Regions from separate parts of the Methylobacterium sp. CM6257 genome, predicted to be linked through region 1. Evidence: predicted binding sites of a transcription regulator. Region 1 holds the regulator's gene; the other holds the start of a gene.
What was found. Region 1 encodes LexA, which represses DNA repair genes until DNA is damaged. Its sites were predicted from a motif close to TGTTCNNNNTGTGTTCNG; they were not measured.

Region 1 (10,314 bases):
CTGGGGCAGCGGCATGCCGGACCAGCACGTGCGCGAGGCCGGCCTCGATCCGGCGAACCCCGCGATCCGGCAGGCTTTGGACCTCGCCCACCAGCTGATCGGTTTCCCCCGCCACCTGTCGCAGCATGTCGGCGGCTTCGTGCTGACCCGGGGCCGTCTCGACGAGACCGTGCCGGTGGGCAACGGCGCCATGGCGGACCGCACCTTCATCGAGTGGGACAAGGACGACATCGACGCGATCGGCCTGATGAAGGTCGACGTGCTGGCGCTCGGCATGCTGACCTGCCTCAAGCGCGGCCTCGATTTCCTGGAGAAGGACCACGGGGTCTTCTACGAGACGCTGGCCGACCTGCCGCAGGACGACCCCGAGACCTACGCGATGCTGGCGAAGGCCGATTCCGTCGGCGTGTTCCAGGTCGAGAGCCGGGCGCAGATGTCGATGCTGCCGCGCCTGAAGCCCAAGGAGTTCTACGATCTCGTGGTGCAGGTGGCGATCGTGCGCCCCGGCCCGATCCAGGGCGACATGGTCCATCCCTACCTGCGCCGCCGCTCCGGGATCGACCCGGTGGAGTACCCCGCGCCGCACCCGGACCACGGGCCGGCGGACGAGCTGAAGGAGGTCCTGCAGAAGACCTACGGGGTCCCGCTCTTCCAGGAGCACGCCATGCAGATCGCCATCACGGCGGCGGGCTTCACCCCGGCCGAGGCCGACGGGCTGCGCCGGGCGATGGCGACCTTCCGCCATGTCGGCTCGATCGGCGGCTTCGCGGAAAAGTTCGTCGGCGGCATGACCCGCCGGGGCTACCCGAAGGACTTCGCCGAGCGCTGCTTCGCGCAGATCCGGGGCTTCTCCACCTACGGTTTCCCGGAGAGCCACGCGGCGAGCTTCGCGCTCCTCGTCTACGCCTCGGCCTGGATGAAATGCCGGCACCCCGACGTCTTCCTGGCCGCGATCCTCAACGCCCAGCCCATGGGCTTCTACCAGCCCGCCCAGCTCGTCCGCGACGCCCGCGCCCACGGCGTCGAGGTGCGGGGCGTCTGCGTCAACGCCAGCGACTGGGACTGTACCCTGGAGCCGGCCGGAGATCCGGCGCTGCACGCCGTGCGGATCGGCCTGCGGCTGGTGCGCGGCCTGCCCCAGGCCGCGATGCGTCGGCTCGTGCGGCTGCGGGCCAACGGCTATGCCAGCATCGAGGGCCTGCAGGCGGCCCTCGCCCTGCCCCGCAACACCCTGGAGCGGCTGGCCGAGGCGGACGCCTTCCGGTCGCTCGGCCTCGACCGGCGCGCCGCCCTCTGGATGGTGCGTACCCTGGAGGGGACCTCGGCCCGCAAGGCCGCCAAGGCCGATCCGAGCGAGCGCCGCGCCCACCTGTTGGACGCGCCCCTGCCGCTCTTCGCGTGGCACGCCGATGACGGCCTGTTCCGGCACGAGCCGGCGGTGGACCTGCCGTCCCTGGCCCCGTCGGAGGCGGTAGCCGAGGATTACGCCGCCACCGGCCTGTCGCTGCAGGGGCATCCGGCCGCCTTCTTCCGGGGACGGCTCGCCCGGATCGGCGCGATCCCGGCCCGGGCCCATCTCGATCCGGCCCTGCCCCAGGGCGCGCGGGTCACGGTGGCGGGCCTCGTGCTGATCCGCCAGCGGCCGGGCACCGCCAAGGGCGTGGTCTTCCTGACCCTGGAGGACGAGACCGGCATCGCCAACGTGATCGTCTGGAAGACGGTGTTCGAGGCCAACCGTCGGGTCGCCATGCAGGCCCGGTTCCTCGCCGTGCGCGGCCGGATCCAGCGGGCGGGCGGCGTGGTCCATATCGTGGCGGAGGGGTTTCGCGATCTCACCGCGTCCCTGCGCGACCTGCGCGAGGCCGGGATGAAGCTGCCCCCCGAGAACACGGATTTCGGCGTCCCGCCGGACCGGCGCGTGTACCGCAGCCGGGATTTCCACTGATGAACGCCCCTCGACAGGCCCTGCGCCGCGCGTAGAGTGCCCGCATGTCAAGCTTCGCCGTCCCGCGCCTCCTCCTCGCCGCCTGCGCGGCCCTGCCGCTCCTGGCGGTTCAAGCCAGGGCCGACAGCTGCGACGACCTCGCCCGCCAGATCGCCGGCGCAATCGGCGGCAAGGTCGGCAAGCGCGCCGGGCCGAGCATCGACATCCGCATGGCCGGCCCGATCAAGTTCGACGTGACCTGCCGGGCCGAGCCGATCGTGCAGGCCACATCCGCCGAACCGACCCCGTCAGCGACCTTCTTCCGCGACCTGTCGACGGCCTCCGAGATCCTGATCGGCGAGTCCGCCGCCACCGTCGAGCCGATCATCGCCAACGCCTACCGGACCTCGCTGTCGGAGCGGCGCAAGTCGTTCATCCAGCAGAACGGCTGGTCGGCCTCCTGCTACACCGACCCGGGCAGCACCACGATGCGGACCCTGTGCTCGGTGGGGCGCATCCCGCCGGAATGAGGCGGGCCTGACCCGGCAGGATGCGTGCGGAAGCGGGGCCGCTCAGTACTCGATCACGCCGTCCAGGGCGTAGTGCTTCACGGTCTTCCGGTTGGCGATCAGCTCGTCCACCGTCGGCTCGCCCTTGAGGGCGCGGGCGATGGCGAGCTTCGTCGCCTCGTAGTTCGTCCGGTAGAGGTCCTTCTGGTCGAGGTTGTCGTCCTCGGCGCAGCGCGGATCGAGCCAGATCATGATGATCATGCACAGCTCGTCGAGCCCGTCCTTGGGCAGGATGCCCTCGATGATGCAGTCCACGATCGCGTCGCCGGTGGCCGCCTGGACCACGCCGCCGAGCAGCTCGACGTACTCGGCCGTGTGGATGGTGGCCTTGGTGGTCATCATCGTGGCCGGACGCACCAGCTGGTTGAGGTCGCGCACCACGAACATCCGGGTGTGGCCCTGAACCTGCCCCATCATCGACGCGAAGGCCTGGCCCACCGGCCCGCGCACCGAGCCGATCAGCACCTCCGGCATGGCGTCGGTGTACTGGCCCTCGGCCGCCAGCACCGTGGCCTCGCCCGCGCGGAACCAGATCTCTTGCATGTTCGAACTCCACCTGATCGGAGCCCGCGGGAGACATCATCGCGCCGCCCGCGTCAATGAGCTCAGAGCAGGCCGACCCCGTCGAGCACGCCGACCGGCGCGAAGGCGATGGTGATCCCCGAGACGGTGTAGACCACGCATTTGTAGGTCCCCGCCACCCGCTTCCCCTCCGGCAGAGCCCGTGTCGCCAGAAGGATCAGGAAGCCGAGCGCCAGGGGCAGGAGCAGCGCGTTCATCACCTCCACGGCGACGTTGCGGGCCACGAGGTTCGGCACGAGCTGCACGGCGACCGCCCCGCCACGACCACGGGCGTGAAGGCGCCGTAGAAGGCCGGTGCCTCCAGGGGCGACTGCTCCAGGGAGTGCGGCTTGCCGGTCACGTCGCCGAAGCCCCAGGCCAGCGCCAGGGCCACCACGTCCAGCGCCACGAAGGCCGCCGCGATGAGGCTGCCGATATCCGTGTCGGCGAGCATCACGAGGAGTCCAGGGCCGGCGGTCTTGAGGAACGCGTTCAGGCGAGGCAGGGAAGCGCTTGGCACGGCTCGGGAACAGTCCCGGGCGCGGGCAGTTCCGGGCGGGAGCCTGCGGCGTTTTCCCGGGGCGCGCGGGAGGATGTGTGATGGCGGAGAGCACGGATCGGGGCGCCGGCTGGAGCCTCCAGGCGAGTCCCGTGCCCGACGGGGTGCGGCTGGAACTCGCCCTGTCCGATCTCGGCGGAAGCCCGGTCACGGCCGCGATCGTGCTCGATCGGGCGGAGGCCCGCGCCTTCGCCCGCGCCTTGCTGGCGGCGGCCGGCGACGCGGCCGAGCGCACCTTCCCGAAGCCGGGTGCCTGACCGGCGCGGCAGCGCCGGGCCGCGGTTCAGCGCAGGATCAGGCCCGGATTGCGGCCCGGCAGACGCGGCACCACGGTGCCGCGCTTCTCGATGGGCGCGTCGCACGCGTAGGCGAACTCGGTCTTCAGCGGATCGAACACCGTCTCGCCGGTGATCCGGCAATCCTCGCGCACGGTCTCGTCGAGATAGGCGCGGGCGGCCGTGCGGAAGCGCTTCACCCGGGTCGCCTCCGGCTCGGGATCGATCCGGGCCTCGCTGAGATTGCAGCCGGCATATTCGCGCAGGGCGTTCGAGACGATCAGCATCCTGCGCAACTGCCGGTTGTCATAGACCTCGTAGGGCTCCTTGCAGCCGATGGTGACCACCTGCGGCGTGAGGGCCACGTAGTTGCGCGAGATGTACGCGAAGCCGGTGGTGCAGCCGGCCAGCGCCAAGCCCAGGGCGACCAAGCCGAGGGGCAGCAGAGCCGCGGGTCGTCGCATCCTCGTCATCCCAGCCCGATTCCAGCCCGTCCCGGATCCGCCGCCCTCTCTGGCGGGACACCGGGATGCATTGAAACGGCTCCGCTTGCGCCGTCAAATCGTTTCTCGCCACGCCCGGGCCGCGGCAGCGCGAGCGTGGCCGTATTGTGCTTGCGGAACACTTGCGGAACGTTTAGCCTGTTCGTGATTTGTTTCCGAGACCGTCCCGAGGCGGTCCGCCAAGCCGCGAGGCCCCCGTCGATGCTCACGCGCAAGCAGCTGGACCTCCTGCGATTCATCCAGAGTCGCATGCAGGAATGCGGCGTCCCCCCCTCGTTCGACGAGATGAAGGACGCGCTCGACCTCAAGTCGAAATCGGGCATCCACCGGCTGATCACGGCCCTGGAGGAGCGCGGTTTCCTGCGGCGCCTCCCGAATCGCGCGCGCGCCATCGAGGTGATCCGTATCCCCGAGAGCCTGACCGGTCAGGCCGCCGCACCTGCGGCGGAGCCGCGCCGCTTCACCCCGAGCGTGGTCGAGGGCGGCAAGTCCAAGCAGCCGCCGATGCCGGCCAGCACGCGGATGATCGATGAGGCCGGCCGCGCCGTCTCGATTCCCGTGATGGGCCGGATCGCGGCCGGTACGCCGGTCTCGGCGATCCAGAACCAGAGCCACGCCATCACCCTCTCGCCGGACTTCCTGGCGGGCGGCGAGCACTACGCCCTGGAGGTGCGGGGCGATTCGATGGTGGAGGCCGGCATCCTCGACGGCGACCTCGTGGTGATCCGCAAGCAGGAGACGGCCAACACCGGCGACATCATCGTGGCCCTGATCGACGACGAGGAGGCGACGCTCAAGCGCCTGCGCCGCCGCGGCTCCTCGATCGCCCTCGAGGCCGCCAACCCGGCCTACGAGACGCGCGTGCTTGGTCCCGACCGGGTCCGGATCCAGGGCCGGCTCGTCAGCCTCGTCCGCCGCTACTGAGGCGGCTCGGCCGGCCCGTCATCGGGGATGATCCTGCCCCCGGACGCGTCGGCCTCTGACGGAGTTGCCGCCACCGGCTCTCGCGCGGCACCGTTCCCATCCGCACGTGCGATCGCCGGGGGCTCTGCCGGGCGCGGGCGCCAGGGGAGGGAGCGGCCGCCGTCGCGGGCGTAATGCGCCGTGAAGCCCTCGGTCTCGGCCCGGAGGGCCACGGCCCCGCGGGCGGCCAGGACGCGACGGTCGATCACCAGAGGCCCCGTGCAGGTCGGCGGCGCGGCGAGTCCGGTGATCAGCACGGCGGCCCGGGCGCAATCCTCCGAAAAGGCGCGTCGGTCCCGGACCAGGGCCACCGCCCGTCCGTCCGGTAGCTGCGCCGTGCAGCCGAGCCGATCGCACCGCCCGCCCGGCTGCGAGCCGATCATCGCGTTGGCTCGCCGCCCGTCACCATCTGCCTTCAGCCACTGCTCCAGCACGAAGGCGGACGGCTTGCCCAGCACCGTGAGCCGGCCGTCGGGGCTCCGCACGGCAGCGCCCCCGCCTTGCCGGTCGACGTAGAGGTCGTAGCGTTCCGGCAGGGCGGCGAGCCAGAGTCCGAACAGAACGGGCGGCAGCGCGAGCCAGCGCAGGCGCGAGGCCGGAAGCGTCGCCAGCAGCAATCCCGCCGTCAGCAGAGTCAGCGCGCCGGTGCCGAAAGCCGGCAGCACGAGGGTCGCCCGCTCGAACCCGGCGATCCATTCGGAGATCGCCAGCATGCCGCCGACGGCCTGCCCCATGAGCCACCAGATCGGCCGGTCGAGGGCGAAGGGATAGGCCAGGATCCCGATGACCGCGGACGGCATCACCACGAGGGAGACGAGCGGCAGGGTCAGGGCGTTGCCGACGAGTCCGAGTGGCTGGATCGTCTGGAAATGATAGGTGGCGAAGGGCGCGGTCGCGACCTGCGCCACCAGGGTCGTGGCCAGCGTGCCGGTGACTGCCGAGAGGCCGGTGCCGACGAGCCGCCCGATCCGCCCCGCCCCGGGGCGCACGAAGAGGCGCCCGTCGATCAGCCGCGCGCAGGCGATCAGCCCGGCCACCGCCCCGAACGACATCTGGAAGCTCGGGCCGAGCAGGCCCTCCGGCTCGCGGGCCAGGGCGATCAGCGCGGACAGCGCGAGGTTGCGCATCGACAGGGCCGGCCGGTCCACCAGGATCGCGCCCAGCATGATCAGGGTCATGATCAGCGAGCGCTCGGCGGCGATGTCCCAGCCCGAGAAGGCGCAGTAGGCGGTTACCCCCGCCATGGCGAAGCCGGCGGCGATCTTCTTGATCGGCCAGAACAGCGCGCAGTAGGGCACGAGGGCGAGGACGGCCCGCACCAGCCAGAACACCACGCCGGCGGCCAGCACCATGTGCAGCCCCGAGATCGAGACCACGTGGTAGATGCCGGCAGCGCGGAGCGCATCGTTGGTCGCCGGACCGATCAGCCCGCGCTTGCCCGTCACCAGGGCCGCCGCCACCGCGCCCGCCTGGCCGCCTTCTGCCTGGGCGATCCGGCGGGTAAGCGCGTTGCGGGCCTCGTCCAGCATGGCGGCGAGCCGCAGGCCCAGGGGCGGCGGCTCCGAAGGCGCACGGACCGTGACCGCGCCGAGCAGCGAGCCAACCGCACCGATGCTCTGAAAATACGCGTCCCGGGCGAAGTCGTAGCCGCCGGGCCGAGCCGCCTCCGGGGGCGGAAGCAGCCGCGCGGTGGCGGCGATGACGTCCCCGGGCCGCGCGGTCGGCGTCTTGCGGAACGAGACCCGGACCCGGACGGGCCGCACCTCCGGCGCGAGCCCCGCGAAGCTCTCCACCCGGATCACCAGCCGGGCGCCGACCTCCCGGTCGTCCAGGGCCTCGACCGTCCCGGTGAGCGGGCCGATTGTGGTGCGAGCGAGGATCGGGGCCGCCACCTGCGAGACCCGCCAGGCCGCCGCCGCGAAGCCGAGGAACCCGGCCGCCAGGGTCAGCGCGGCGGCCAAGGCCGCCGGTCGCGCGCCGAGAATCGGCACCGGTGCCAGGGCGAGGGCCGCGCCGACCAGAGGGGCGGCGAGGATCGGGGCGCCGTCGGCGACCGCGAAGTAGACCAGGATGCCGGCGCCGAAGGCCACGGCCAGCCAGGGGAACAGGCGGCGCTGCTCGGCTTCCCGGGCGAGACCTGCGGTGACCCACGCGCCAAGTGCCGGAAGCGCCGCGGCACGCGGACCGGCCAGCGCCACGGCGCCCCCTGCCAGCCTCGCGCCGATCCGCCGCATTGCCGCCGTCCCGATCCGCGCGACCTGTGCCGACGGCCGGGCGATTCCTTCGGCGATTCTTAACGCACCGATCCGCCCGTGCTACAGTCGACGCTTCGTGCTACGGGCGCCCTGTCGAGCCCCTCGCCGCTCCACCGCCCTTTCGCGACTGTCCCCCGAACATACCGGACCGATGTCCTCAGCCGTCGTCACGCGCTTCGCCCCCTCGCCCACCGGCTACCTGCATATCGGCGGAGCCCGCACGGCGTTGTTCAACTGGCTCTATGCCCGCCACACCGGCGGCCGCATGCTGCTGCGCATCGAGGATACCGACCGGGAGCGCTCCACCAAGGGCGCGATCGACGCGATCCTCGACGGCTTGTCCTGGCTTGGCCTCGGCTGGGACGGGGACGTGATCTTCCAGTTCGCCCGGGCCGAGCGCCACCGGGCGGTGGCCGAGGAGCTGCTGGCATCGGGCCGCGCCTACCATTGCTACGCCACCGCCGAGGAGCTGGCGCAGATGCGGGAGACCGCCCGCGCGGAAGGGCGTCCGCCGCGCTACGACGGCCGCTGGCGCGATCGCGACCCGTCCGAGGCCCCGGCCGGCGTCAAACCGGTGATCCGTCTGCGCGCGCCGACCGAGGGCGAGACCGTGGTCGAGGACGCCGTGCAGGGCCGGGTGACCTGGGCCAACAAGGACCTCGACGACCTCGTCCTGCTGCGCTCGGACGGGACGCCGACCTACATGCTCGCCGTCGTGGTCGACGACCACGACATGGGCGTCACGCAGATCATCCGCGGCGATGACCACCTCACCAACGCCGCGCGCCAGAGCCAGATCTTCTCGGCCCTCGGCTGGGAGGTGCCCAAGATGGCCCATATCCCGCTGATCCACGGGTCCGACGGGGCCAAGCTCTCGAAGCGCCACGGCGCGCTCGGCGTCGAGGCCTACCGCGATCTCGGCTACCTGCCGGCGGCCCTGCGCAACTACCTCGTGCGGCTGGGCTGGAGCCACGGCGACCAGGAGGTCTTCTCCACCGAGGAGATGATCGCGGCCTTCGATCTCGGCTCGGTGGGGCGCTCGGCGGCCCGCTTCGACTTCGCCAAGCTCGCCAACCTCAACGGCCTCTACATCCGCACCAGCGCCGATGCCGACCTCGTGGCGGCGATCGAGACGATCCTGCCGAATGTCGGGCCCGAGCGCGGCCTCTCGGCGCCGCTCCAGCCCGCCCTCAAGGACAAGCTCACCCAGGCCATGCCGGGCCTGAAGGAGCGAGCCAAGACCCTGATCGAGCTCCTCGACAGCGCCTACTACCTCACGGCGCAGCGCCCGCTGGCGCTGGACGACAAGGCGCGCGCCCTCCTCTCCGACGATGGCCGCGCGCGCCTGGCCGGCGTGCGCCCGGCGCTCGAAGCCCTGACCGAGTGGAGCGCGGCGGCGACCGAGGGCGCGGTGCGCCAGTACGCGGAGGCCGCGGGCTGCAAACTCGGGCAGGTGGCCCAACCCCTGCGAGCGGCGCTTACCGGGCGCACCACCTCCCCGCCCCTGTTCGACGTGATGGCGGTGCTCGGCCGGGACGAGACCCTCGCCCGGCTCGGCGATCAGGTGTCGCAGGGCTGAGGGCGCGGCGGGTCGCGCCGGCGGGAACTGCGGGCCGCGGCCCGGATTTCGCTTGGCGTCGGGGTCGGGTTGTCACCCACCCCGTTGCTGCTGCAGTGCCGTTTGAGTAACCCAGGGCCTGTGAGCACCCGCAACATGACGCGGCGTGCTCCGGCCCCGGGCTCACCTCGGGCAGCCCGAGGCCGGCATCCGCCACGTCGCCAGAAAAGGGTCCACGATCCATGAGCGCATCCAGCACCATCACCGTGGACGGCAAGACGATCGAGCTGCCGGTGAAATCCGGCACGATCGGGCCGGACGTGATCGATATCGGCAAGCTCTACGCCCAGACCGGCGCCTTCACCTTCGACCCGGGCTTCACCTCGACCGCCTCGTGCGAATCGAAGATCACCTACATCGACGGCGACGAGGGCGTGCTGCTCTATCGCGGCTACCCGATCGAGCAGCTCGCCGAGAAGGGCGACTTCCTCGAGACCTGCTACCTGATGCTGTTCGGCACCCTGCCGACCGCCGCACAGAAGGCCGATTTCGACTACCGGGTCACGCGCCACACCATGGTGCATGACCAGATGAACCGGTTCTTCACCGGCTTCCGCCGCGACGCGCACCCCATGGCCGTGATGGTCGCCTCGGTCGGCGCGCTCTCGGCCTTCTACCACGACTCGACCGACATCACGGACGAGAGCCAGCGGCTGATCGCGTCGATCCGCATGATCGCCAAGATGCCGACGCTGGCGGCGATGGCCTTCAAGTACTCGATCGGCCAGCCGTTCGTGTATCCGAAGAACGACCTCGACTACACCTCGAACTTCCTGCGCATGTGCTACGCGGTGCCGTGCGAGGAGTACGAGGTGAACCCGGTCTTCGCGCGCGCCCTCGACAAGATCTTCATCCTGCACGCCGACCACGAGCAGAATGCCTCGACTTCGACGGTGCGGCTCGCCGGCTCCTCGGGTGCCAACCCCTTCGCCTGCATCGCGGCCGGCATCGCCTGCCTGTGGGGACCTGCCCATGGCGGCGCCAACGAGGCGGCGCTCAAGATGCTGATGGAGATCGGCACGCCCGAGAACGTCGGCAAGTACGTCGCCAAGGCCAAGGACAAGAACGATCCGTTCCGGCTGATGGG
Region 2 (10,314 bases), 1.6 Mb from region 1:
GGCGGCGGTCTTGCCGGTTCCGGTCTGGGCGATCCCCAGGACGTCGCGGCGCGCCAGAACGTGGGGGATGGCCTCGGCCTGGATCGGCGTCGGTTCGGTATATCCCGCCGCTTCGACGGCGTTCAGGACTTTCTCGCTCAGTCCCAGGTCGGAAAAAGGCATCTGCGTTCAGGAACCGTTGCGCGCCCGGCCGGCGCGGTGGACACCGTCGCGGCAACGGCTGGGGAAGGCTCGCGCGGGGCGCTCGTACGCTCCCGGGGCCGCGGGGCGCATGCATCACCGTCAGTTAGGGGCTTGGCGCGGCTTGTCAATCTCGCAATGCAAGCTGGCACGCCGCCACGCACAAGCGATCAGGGCCTCGGACGGTCGGGAATAGGTAGGAGACAGGGGTCCAGGCGGGCAGCGCGGGCGGCAATTGCGGGCGGGATCGCGCCGGTTGTCTCGGGATCGGCCAGCAGAGGGCGTCCGTCAAGGGCGATCCGGGCCGGGGCCTCGCCCGGCTGGCTCAAGTGGGCGAGCTGATAGGCGGCGAAGACCGCGACGGATCCGAGAATGGCCGACATCCGGACAGCCCAGGCGAGCGGGCCTACCGGCCGCTGGAGGCCGCGATTCCGCTCAAGGCTGCTGGGCAAGAGCGCTGGCACCGCCGGCTCCTCGAGAGATCGGCGCTTACCGAAGGCCTTCGGGCCGCGGTCGTCGCGGATATGCATGGGCGACTCTCCCAACCGGACGACGGGCCGGCCCTCGCAGCACCATCGGGGAATACGGTTAACCGCCGCCTTACGGGCGGGCGGCCCCACGCCCCCTGATGTACCGAAATAAAACGCTCGATCCGGAACGCCCCCGGCGAGACCACAGACAATCTCAGCCCCCGGATCGCGCAGATCCCCGCAGACCTGAGAGTCAAAAATTGGCTAATCCGCCGAGCCTTTCCGACGCTTTAGGCAACCGGGCAATGATAGAGGAGGGCCCGCGGCCATCTACAAGTGTCGTTAGTCTTCATCTTTCGTTGACGGGATCGCGCTAGTCTGAGGATGCTTGTTGCAGGAAAGCGACAGACCCGCCGACCCAGAGCGCCTAGAAGGCAGCCGGCTCAAGCTAACCCAGGACCTAAGAGATCATGAAGAAGCTTCTCCTTGCATCAACCGTGCTCGCCGGCATGACCGCCGCAGCATCGGCAGCCGATCTTCCGCGCCGCGCCGCACCTCCGCCGGTCTTCACGCCGGTTCCGGTCTTCACCTGGACCGGGTTCTACTTCGGTGTGAACGCCGGTTACGGCTTCGATGCCAGCAGCCGCAACACGACCAACTATGCGCTGCCGGGTGGCACGCTGATCAATTCGCCCGACACCAACGCCGTGGTCAGCGTCAACAACCGCAACAACAATGACGGCTTCACCGGCGGCGCGCAGATCGGCTACAACTACCAGTTCACCCCGGGCTCGGGTGTCGTGATCGGCTTCGAGGCTGACGCCCAGTATGTCGACTTCGCGCGCCGTGCCAACGTGACCCAGAACTACGGCGTCGTCGGGGCTCCCGGCTTCGCCTTCTCGGCGCCGCGGGCCTTCGTCGCCACCAGCGGCAACGGCCTCGACTACTTCGGCACCGTTCGCGGCCGCCTCGGCTACGCCTTCGACCGCACCCTCGTGTACGGCACCGGCGGCTTCGCCTACGGCTCGGGCCAGGACGACCAGAACTTCGCCGGCAACCGCTTCCGCGACAGCTTCCGCACCGGCTACGCCGTCGGCGGCGGCATCGAGTACGCGCTCCCGACCGACTCGTTCCTGAACTTCTTCCGCTCGTCCGCCGTGACGCTGAAGGTTGAAGGTCTGTACGTGAACCTCGACCGCCAGAAGAACGCCGCCGGCGGCGTGTTCTACCCGACCCTGCTGGCCCCGAACGGCACCGCCTACCTCAACGGCGCCGCCGCCAACACCGAGTTCGCCGTCGTCCGCGCCGGCCTGAACTACAAGTTCGGCTCGTACTGAGATCGAACGCCGGAGTCGGCACCGCCGGCTCTGTGAAGAGGAGGGGCCCGGCCGCAAGGTCGGGCTCTTTCGCGTTTTCACATCGCGCTCCGTACCGGCGCGGGGTGCGACACGGGCGGCCGGAACCGGGATCGAAGCCCGCGATTGAGACCGCGGCGCCGCGAAGCGACATGGCGAAGAGGCCGGCGCACCGGAGCGATCAGCGATGCGAAGCCGAATCCTTATCCTGTCGCTTGCTGCCCTCGGCCTGGGGGGTTCGCCGGCCGGCGCGCAGGATGCCACCGTGATCGGCAAGGATACGGTGCTGCCCGGCACCGGACCTGGCACCTCGACGGACGGCAGCGGCGCCGGACGGCTTATGGAGGCAGCGAGCGCCCAGGATGCCGCCAAGCGTCAGGGACTCAAGCCCGTCGCCGTCATGGCCTCGAAGCTGATCGGCGTGAACGTGCACAACGCCGCGGGCGACAGCGTCGGCAAGATCGACGACCTGCTGATCACCGATGGCGGCACACTCAAGGCAGTGGTGCTCGACGTCGGCGGCTTCCTCGGCCTCAGCAGCAAGCGCATCGCGGTTGAGCCCGGTGCCCTGGTCCTGCGGCCCGGCGGAGACCGGTTCTCGGCGGTTCTCAACATGAGCAAGGACACGGTGGCGGCGGCCCAGCCCTTCGACCCGGCCAAGGTGATCAGCACGCATTAGCCCTCGCTTCACCATCGCCGAGGCGGCTACGCCTCGGCGATGGTGATTCCGGGCGTATGCCGCTCAGATGTCGAGATCCGCGCCCTCGGCGAAGGCCGCGCGCTCGCTGATGAAGGCGAAACGGGCCTCCGGCTTGTTGCCCATCAGGCGCTCGACGGTGTCGCCGGTCGATTCCCGGGCCTCGTCCAGAACCGCGACGCGCAGCAGCGTGCGCTTCTTCGGGTCCATGGTGGTCTCCTTGAGCTGGGCCGGCATCATCTCGCCCAGACCCTTGAAGCGCCCGATCTCGACCTTGCCGCCCTTGAACACCGTCTTGATGATCCGCTCCCGGTCGGCATCGTCGCGGGCATAGGCGACCTTGGAGCCCTGCTGCAGCCGGTAGAGGGGCGGGATCGCGAGGTAGAGGTGCCCGCGGTCGATGAGCTTCGGCATCTGCCGGTAGAAGAAGGTGATCAGCAGGGAGGCGATATGGGCGCCGTCGACGTCGGCGTCCGTCATGATGATCACCTTCTCGTAGCGCAGGTCCGCCTCGCGGAAGGCGGAGCCGGTGCCGCAGCCGAGTGCGAGCGTCAGGTCCGAGATGAGCTGGTTGGCGCCGAGCTTGTCGCGCGATGCCGAGGCGACGTTCAGGATCTTGCCGCGCAGCGGCAGGATCGCCTGAGTCGCTCGGTCGCGGGCCTGCTTGGCCGAGCCACCGGCCGAGTCGCCCTCGACGATGAAGATCTCAGAACCCGCAGTGCCGGCCGCCGAGCAGTCGGCGAGCTTGCCGGGCAAACGGAGCTTGCGGGTGGCGCTCTTGCGGGCGACCTCCTTCTCCTGGCGGCGGCGCAGGCGCTCCTCGGCGCGGTCGATCACCCAGTCGAGGAGCTTGTTGGCCTGGGCCGGGGAGGCGGCGAGCCAGTGGTCGAAGGCGTCGCGCACCGCTGTCTCGACGATGCGCTGCGCCTCCACGGTGGCGAGCTTGTCCTTGGTCTGGCCCTGGAACTCGGGCTCGCGGATGAAGACCGAGAGCATCGACGCGCAGGTCGCCATGACGTCGTCGGTGGTGACCGCCGTCATTCGCTTGGCCTGGTTCACGCGCTCGGCGTGCTCGCGCAGGCCGCGCAGCAGCGCGACCCTTAAGCCCGCCTCGTGGGTGCCGCCCTCGGGGGTCGGGATCGTGTTGCAGTAGGAATGCGAGATCCCGTCCTCGGCGACCATCCAGGCCACCGCCCATTCGAGCGAGCCATGCGAGCCCGGCTTGGTGATCTTGCCGGAGAACATTGCCTCGGTGACCAGCTCCCTGCCCTCGATGTCGCGGGCGAGGTAGTCGCGCAGCCCATCGGGGAAGCGGTGCACGGCTTCCGCCGGCACATCCTCCATCCCTTCGAGAAGGGCGGGGGCGCAGCGCCAGCGGATCTCGACGCCGCCGAACAGGTAGGCCTTCGAGCGCGCCATCTTGAAGAGGCGGCGCGGGTCGAATTTCAGCGAGCCGAAGATCTCGGCATCGGGATGGAAACGGACTTTGGTGCCGCGGCGGTTCTGCACCCGGCCGACAAGCTCCAGCGCCCCCTGGGCGTGACCGCGCGAGAAGGTCTGGCGGTAGAGGGTCTGATTGCGTGCCACTTCGACCTCGAGCAGGTCGGAGAGCGCGTTCACCACCGAGATGCCGACGCCGTGCAGGCCGCCGGAGGTCTCATAGACCTTCGAGTCGAATTTACCGCCGGCATGCAGCGTGGTCATGATGACCTCGAGCGCCGACTTGCCCGGGAATTTCGGGTGCGGATCGACCGGGATGCCGCGGCCGTTATCGGTGACCACGAGGGTGCCGGATTCTTCCAGCTCCACCTCGATGAAGCTGGCATGGCCAGCGACCGCCTCGTCCATCGAGTTGTCGATCACCTCGGCGAAGAGGTGGTGCAGCGCCCGCTCGTCGGTACCGCCAATATACATGCCGGGCCGGCGCCGGACCGGCTCCAGCCCCTCAAGCACCTCGATGTCGGAGGCGGTGTAGCCGGCCTCAGGCCCGGCAGACGCGAGCGTCGCCACGGAGGCCGAGGCGTCGAGGCGCCGCCGCGGCTCGGATGGCCGGACGGACGGAGCCGTGGAGGGCATCTTGCCGCCCGGCCCGAACAGGTCGCGCGCCGGGTCGCTCACGCGCGGCCTCCGCGGGCGCGGCCCGTCGGCCGGCTCGACGTCGCGCAGACGGTTCTGGGCACGTGTCTGGGGTTTTGGAGCATGCGCCTTCATCCCCGCAATATAGCGGAACAAAACAGAAACATCAAAGCGGTTCGCCGCGGTGCCGAACGTTCCTACCATCGCATGCTGCGCCGCCACGAGCGAGGGCAGCAGCGTGATGGACGGCCCGAGCGCGCTGCAGCCCGTCATCACAACGTTGCACAACAATGGGTTAAGGCTTTCTCGTGACCGTCCGACCCGGACCCACAGATCACCCCCGGAACAGCGCGGCCCCAACGGCGTTGTCGACGGAGATCAAGAACTTGACCGTGGTCAGGGAGCCGCACTCGATGAGCAACGCCGCGATCGAGGCCCGTCGCCTCACCCTGATCCGCTTCGAGCACGCGGCCGGCGCCGCCTTCGGCTGCGAGGAGGAGGCTGCAGGCGCGCCTCCGGCCCGGGCCCTGGTGAACTCCGCCACCATCGCGCTGGCGACGTTCGCCACCGCGGTCGCCGCCACGATCACCTATCTGGTCTGAACCAACCCGCGACGTCGGTTCTCCGAAGCCGCCGAGCCCGGCTAGCCAAAACTCGCCTGCGGCCTGAGGTCCTTGCGCGCAGCGCAAACCTCGACGGCGCCCTCCGGTTTGCCCACGGTTTCGGACCATCTCCTTCAGGGCCCGCTGAATGGGCCCCGCAGGAGGATGAGATAGGGATTCTGGCACCCCGTTCGATCGAGACCGTCCGTCAGAATAGGTCTTAGCCGGCGCCCGTCTTCTTCGCGGGGGCCTTCTTGGCCGCAGGTTTCTTGGCGGCTGGCTTCTTGGCCGCCGGCTTGTCGCCGCTCGCCGCGCGCGCGGAGGTTTTCCGAGCCCCGCCGCGCTTGGCCGGCTTGCCGCCGCCCGAGGCGCGCTTGGCGTTGACCAGCGCGATGGCCTCGTCGAGGGTCAGCGCCTCGGCGGCCATCGTCTTCGGCAGCGTGGCGTTTACCTCGCCGTCCGTGACGTAGGACCCGTAGCGTCCGGCCTTGACCACGAGGTCGCGCCCGCTCGCCTCGTCCTTGCCGAGCGGCCGGCCGGGATCGGCGGCCGGACGGCCGCGTCCGCCGCCCTGTTCCTTGGCGACGATCAGGTCGATGGCGCGGTTCGCCCCGATCTCCAGAACGTCGTCGTCCTTGCCGAGATTCGCGTAGGTCTTCCCGTGCTGCACGTAGGGGCCGAAGCGGCCGAGATTGGCCAGAATCGGCTCGCCAGTCTCGGGGTGGCGCGCCACCTCGCGGGGCAGCGACAGCAGGGCGAGCGCCTTCTCGAGATCCACCGCCGAGGGCGTCAAGCCCCTGGGCAGTGAGGAGCGCTTCGGCTTCTCGGCGCCCTTCTCGGTGGAGGCCTCGCCGAGCTGCACGAACGGCCCGAAGCGGCCGTCGCGGATCGTCACCGGCAGGCCGGTCGCCGGATCGGTGCCCAACACCCGGACACCCGGCTGGCCGCCCTCGGGCGAGGAGCCCTCGCCCTCACCGTCGATGCCTGAGGCCGAGAGCTGGCGGGTGTACTTGCACTCCGGGTAGTTCGAGCAGCCGATGAAGGCGCCGAACTTTCCGAGCTTCAGCGACAGCTGGCCCGAGCCGCAGGTCGGGCAGGTGCGCGGGTTCGAGCCGTCGCCCTTGTCCGGGAAGATGTGCGGCCCGAGGAGGCCGTTCAGCGCCTCCAGCACGTCGGCGACGCGCAGCTCCTTAGTCTCGCCGATCGCCGCGGAGAAGTCGCGCCAGAAGTCGCGCAGCACCGCCCGCCAGTCGATCTCGGCGTTGGAGACGCGGTCGAGCTGCTCCTCGAGGTCGGCGGTGAAGTCGTACTCGACGTAGCGCCGGAAGAAGCTCTCCAGGAAGCCCGTGACGAGCCGCCCCTTGTCCTCCGGCTGCAGCCGCTTCTTCTCAATCTTCACATATTCGCGGTCGCGCAGGGTCTGCAGCACGGCCGCGTAGGTGGACGGGCGGCCGATGCCGAGCTCCTCCATGCGCTTCACGAGGCTCGCCTCGGAGTAGCGCGGCGGCGGCTCGGTGAAGTGCTGGGTCGAGCTGATCCGCTCGCGGGTGAGCGGGTCGCCAGCCTTCATGGGCGGCAGGCGGCGGCTCTCCTCGTCCTCCTCGTCGTCCTTGCCCTCCTGATAGAGGGTCAGGAAGCCGTCGAACTTCACCACCTGGCCGGTGGCGCGCAGCTCGATGGTCCGCGGCCCGACCTTGGCCGTGACGTCCACGGTGGTCCGCTCCAGCTCGGCCGATTCCATCTGGCTCGCCATGGTGCGGGTCCAGATCAGCTCGTAGAGCCGGGCCTGCTCGGGCTCGAGGTGGCGCGCCACCGTCTTGGGCAGGCGGCCCATGTCGGTGGGCCGCACCGCCTCGTGGGCCTCCTGGGCGTTCTTCGCCTTGACGCTGTACTTGCGCGGCACGTCCGGCACGTAGCGGTCGCCGAACTCCTTGCCGATCACCCGGCGGGCGTCCTGGATCGCCTCCGGCGCCATGTCGACGCCGTCGGTCCGCATGTAGGTGATGATGCCGACCGTCTCGCCGCCGATGTCGACGCCCTCGTAGAGCCGCTGGGCGACCCGCATGGTCTGGGCCGGCGCCATGCCGAGCTTGCGGGAGGCCTCCTGCTGCAGCGTGGAGGTCGTGAAGGGCGGCTGCGGGTGGCGCTTGGCGGGCTTCGCCTCGACGCTCGCCACCTGGAAGGTCGCGAGCTCCAGGTCGCGCTTGAAGGCGGCGGCCTCCTCAGCCGTCCCGACGTCGAGGCGCTGGATGCGCTTGCCGTCCGCGCCCACGAGGCGGGCCTCGAAGGTCGCGCCGTCCCCGGTCGTCAGGGTGGCGACGATCGTCCAGTACTCGCGCGGCTTGAACCGCTCGATCTCCATCTCGCGCTCGACGACCAGGCGGAGCGCCACCGACTGCACGCGCCCCGCCGAGCGGGCGCCCGGGAGCTTACGCCACAGGACCGGCGAGAGGTTGAAGCCGACGAGGTAGTCGAGCGCCCGGCGCGCCAGGTAGGCGTCGACCAGCGCCTGGTCGATCTCGCGGGGCTTGCGCATCGCCGCCTCGACCGAGGCCTTGGTGATGGCGTTGAAGGTCACGCGCTCGACCGGGATGTCCTTGAGCGCCTTGCGGGCGGTCAGCGCCTCCAGCACGTGCCAGGAGATGGCCTCGCCCTCGCGATCGGGGTCGGTCGCCAGAATCAGCTTGTCGGCGCTCTTAACCGCCTTGGCGATCTCGGAGACGCGGCTCGCGCCCCGGTCCGCCAGCTCCCACACCATGCGGAAATCCTGCTCGGGATCTACCGAGCCGTCCTTGGGCGGCAAGTCGCGAATGTGCCCGAAGGAGGCGATGACTTCATAATCGCGTCCGAGATACTTATTGATCGTCTTGGCTTTGGCCGGCGACTCGACGACGACGACTTTCATTCAGACCTCTGCCCCTGACGGAGCCTGGGCTCGACGGACGAATTCTTTCCGAGATTCGCGTGGGACGAATGCCCGCCGTCGGGCCGGGGCCGCGCGCCGGGCACAAGTGGGTCACGGGCGGCGGGATGTCAAATGGCGGAGGCGACGCAGGCCGGGTCGGACATCGGGACCCGCTGCGCCTCGAAGCAGGCGCAGCGTTGCTGCTCTGCATCTCGTGATCGGACAAAGCCTCAGGCCGCCAGACCTTCGGACCCGCCTGGGCTAGGCCATCCCTCTGGTGGAATGCGCAGCCTCTTGGGAACTCCGATGCTCCCCCCTCATCCCGAGGTGCCGAAGCGAAGCGCAGGCACTTCAGGATGAGGGGGCGGGTTGGACGAAGCCGAGGGCTTCGAATCCCGTCGACCGAGTCTCAGATCCCCGCGTACCACTCGTAGCCGCGATCCTCCCAATAGCCGCCGCTGCCCTGGCCGATACCGGCGAGCGAGTCCACCATCTCGACCCGCATCACGTACTTGGCCTGCTTGTAGCCAAGTTGGCGCTCGACGCGCAGGCGCAGGGGCGCCCCGTTGGAGACCGGCAGCGGCTTGCCGTTGAGGTCGTAGGCCAGGATCGTCTGCGGATTGAAGGCGTCGTAGAGGTCGATGCTCTCGTAGTAGCGGATCGGCGTGCGCCTATCCTGGGGCTCCGCGGCGGGGCTGGCCTGACCCCAATCGTCCTTGGGCGCGTCGGTGGCGGTGGGCGCACCGCCCCAATCCTCGGCGGCGGCGAGCTGCACGTAGGCCTCGCGCACCGCGCCAGGACCGTCCGGGCGCCAGAGGGTGGCCCCCTCCTGGCTGCCGGCGTATTCCAGCGTGTCGGCGCAGTGGAAGACGGCGAAGCGCGCCTGCTGCTTCAGCCCGGCCCGCTTTAGCACCTCCGCGAGGGGTACGCCGGCCCACTGGCCGATGCAGCTCCAACCCTCGACGCAATCGTGACGGGTGATCTGGGTCCGCGACGGCAGGGCGCGCAGATCCGCGAGGCTGAGCGACAGCGGCGACTGGACGAGCCCGTCGACCGTCAGCTTGAAATCGGCAAATTTCTTCGCCGCCAGACTGCGATAGCCCCGGTCCGGCGGATCGATCGAGCCGTTCGGCTTGAACCAGGGGGAGATCATCGAGGCCGGGAACTCCCGGGCCAGGGTCGCGGGGGACATCAGCAGGCGCTGGACGAACAGGTTCGCGTCCTCGCCGGCCTGGAGGGTCCGGCGCCCCGTGTCGGTCCCGGCGAATCGGTCGCAGCCGCCGAGCAGGGCGGTGCCCATCAGGCCGGCGCCTGCGCTGAGGAGCGTGCGGCGGTGGAGGATCATCGCGCGGCCTCCTTGTCGCGGCCGAGGCTGAACCAGCCGGTGATCATGCCGCGCATGTTGTTGACGAGCCCGGAGACGATCACGAGCAGCACGTGGACGACCACGAACAGCACGATCAGGCCGGCGGCGATGAAGTGGACGCTGCGCGCCGATTGCCGGCCGCCGAACAGCTCGGTGAGCCAGGGCCAGGCGGCGTCCATGCCCGGAGACATGGCCAAGCCGGCGAGCACCATGGCGGGCAGGAGGCCCAGCACCACGACGAGGTAGGTCAGCTTCTGGATGACGTTGTAGCGCTTGGCCTCCTCGCCCTCGGGGAAGCGCAGGAGCAGGTGCTCCTTCACGGAGCCGCCGAAATCGCGGATCTGGTCTCCGTCCGGGATCAGGCGGCGGCGGAGCTGTCCGCTGAACAACCCGTACGCCAGATAGATCGCACCGTTGATCACCAGGAACCAGGCGAACAGGAAGTGCCAGCGCCGGCCCGTGGCGAGATCCTGGTAGGCGGGCAGCGTCGCCCAGGACGGGAAGGCCCGCTCAACCTCGGTGCCGCTCTCGCGCGACAGGCCAAGAACGCCGGTGGTGTCGAAGCTGCGCGCGCCCAAGGTCACCACGCCGCGGGTCGTGCCGTCGCGGCCCTGCTCGCTGGTGATGGCGAGCGCCGGATTGTCGAAGGTCGAGACCGCGCCC

Region 2: parE (DNA topoisomerase IV subunit B) is a predicted target of LexA. The motif match lies at 4,927-4,944, and genes of this name have one in related genera.

What each region holds. Positions count from the first base shown of each region.
Region 1 is NZ_CM137735.1:4,016,880-4,027,193, forward strand. Features, by position in the region: gene ACYCO6_RS19670 (error-prone DNA polymerase) at 1-1,945, shown strand, start outside; gene ACYCO6_RS19675 (hypothetical protein) at 1,990-2,454, shown strand; gene fae (formaldehyde-activating enzyme) at 2,497-3,036, opposite strand; gene ACYCO6_RS19685 (hypothetical protein) at 3,099-3,272, opposite strand; gene ACYCO6_RS19690 (hypothetical protein) at 3,272-3,574, opposite strand; gene ACYCO6_RS19695 (hypothetical protein) at 3,655-3,870, shown strand; gene ACYCO6_RS19700 (hypothetical protein) at 3,897-4,352, opposite strand; gene lexA (transcriptional repressor LexA) at 4,593-5,315, shown strand; gene ACYCO6_RS19710 (ComEC/Rec2 family competence protein) at 5,309-7,588, opposite strand; gene gltX (glutamate--tRNA ligase) at 7,761-9,188, shown strand; gene gltA (citrate synthase) at 9,410-10,314, shown strand, end outside.
Region 2 is NZ_CM137735.1:2,464,730-2,475,043, forward strand. Features, by position in the region: gene ACYCO6_RS12125 (DEAD/DEAH box helicase) at 1-162, opposite strand, end outside; gene ACYCO6_RS12130 (hypothetical protein) at 351-710, opposite strand; gene ACYCO6_RS12135 (outer membrane protein) at 1,121-1,987, shown strand; gene ACYCO6_RS12140 (PRC-barrel domain-containing protein) at 2,193-2,684, shown strand; gene parE (DNA topoisomerase IV subunit B) at 2,748-4,820, opposite strand; gene ACYCO6_RS12150 (hypothetical protein) at 5,192-5,380, shown strand; gene topA (type I DNA topoisomerase) at 5,601-8,285, opposite strand; gene ACYCO6_RS12160 (molybdopterin-dependent oxidoreductase) at 8,695-9,630, opposite strand; gene ACYCO6_RS12165 (cytochrome b/b6 domain-containing protein) at 9,627-10,314, opposite strand, start outside.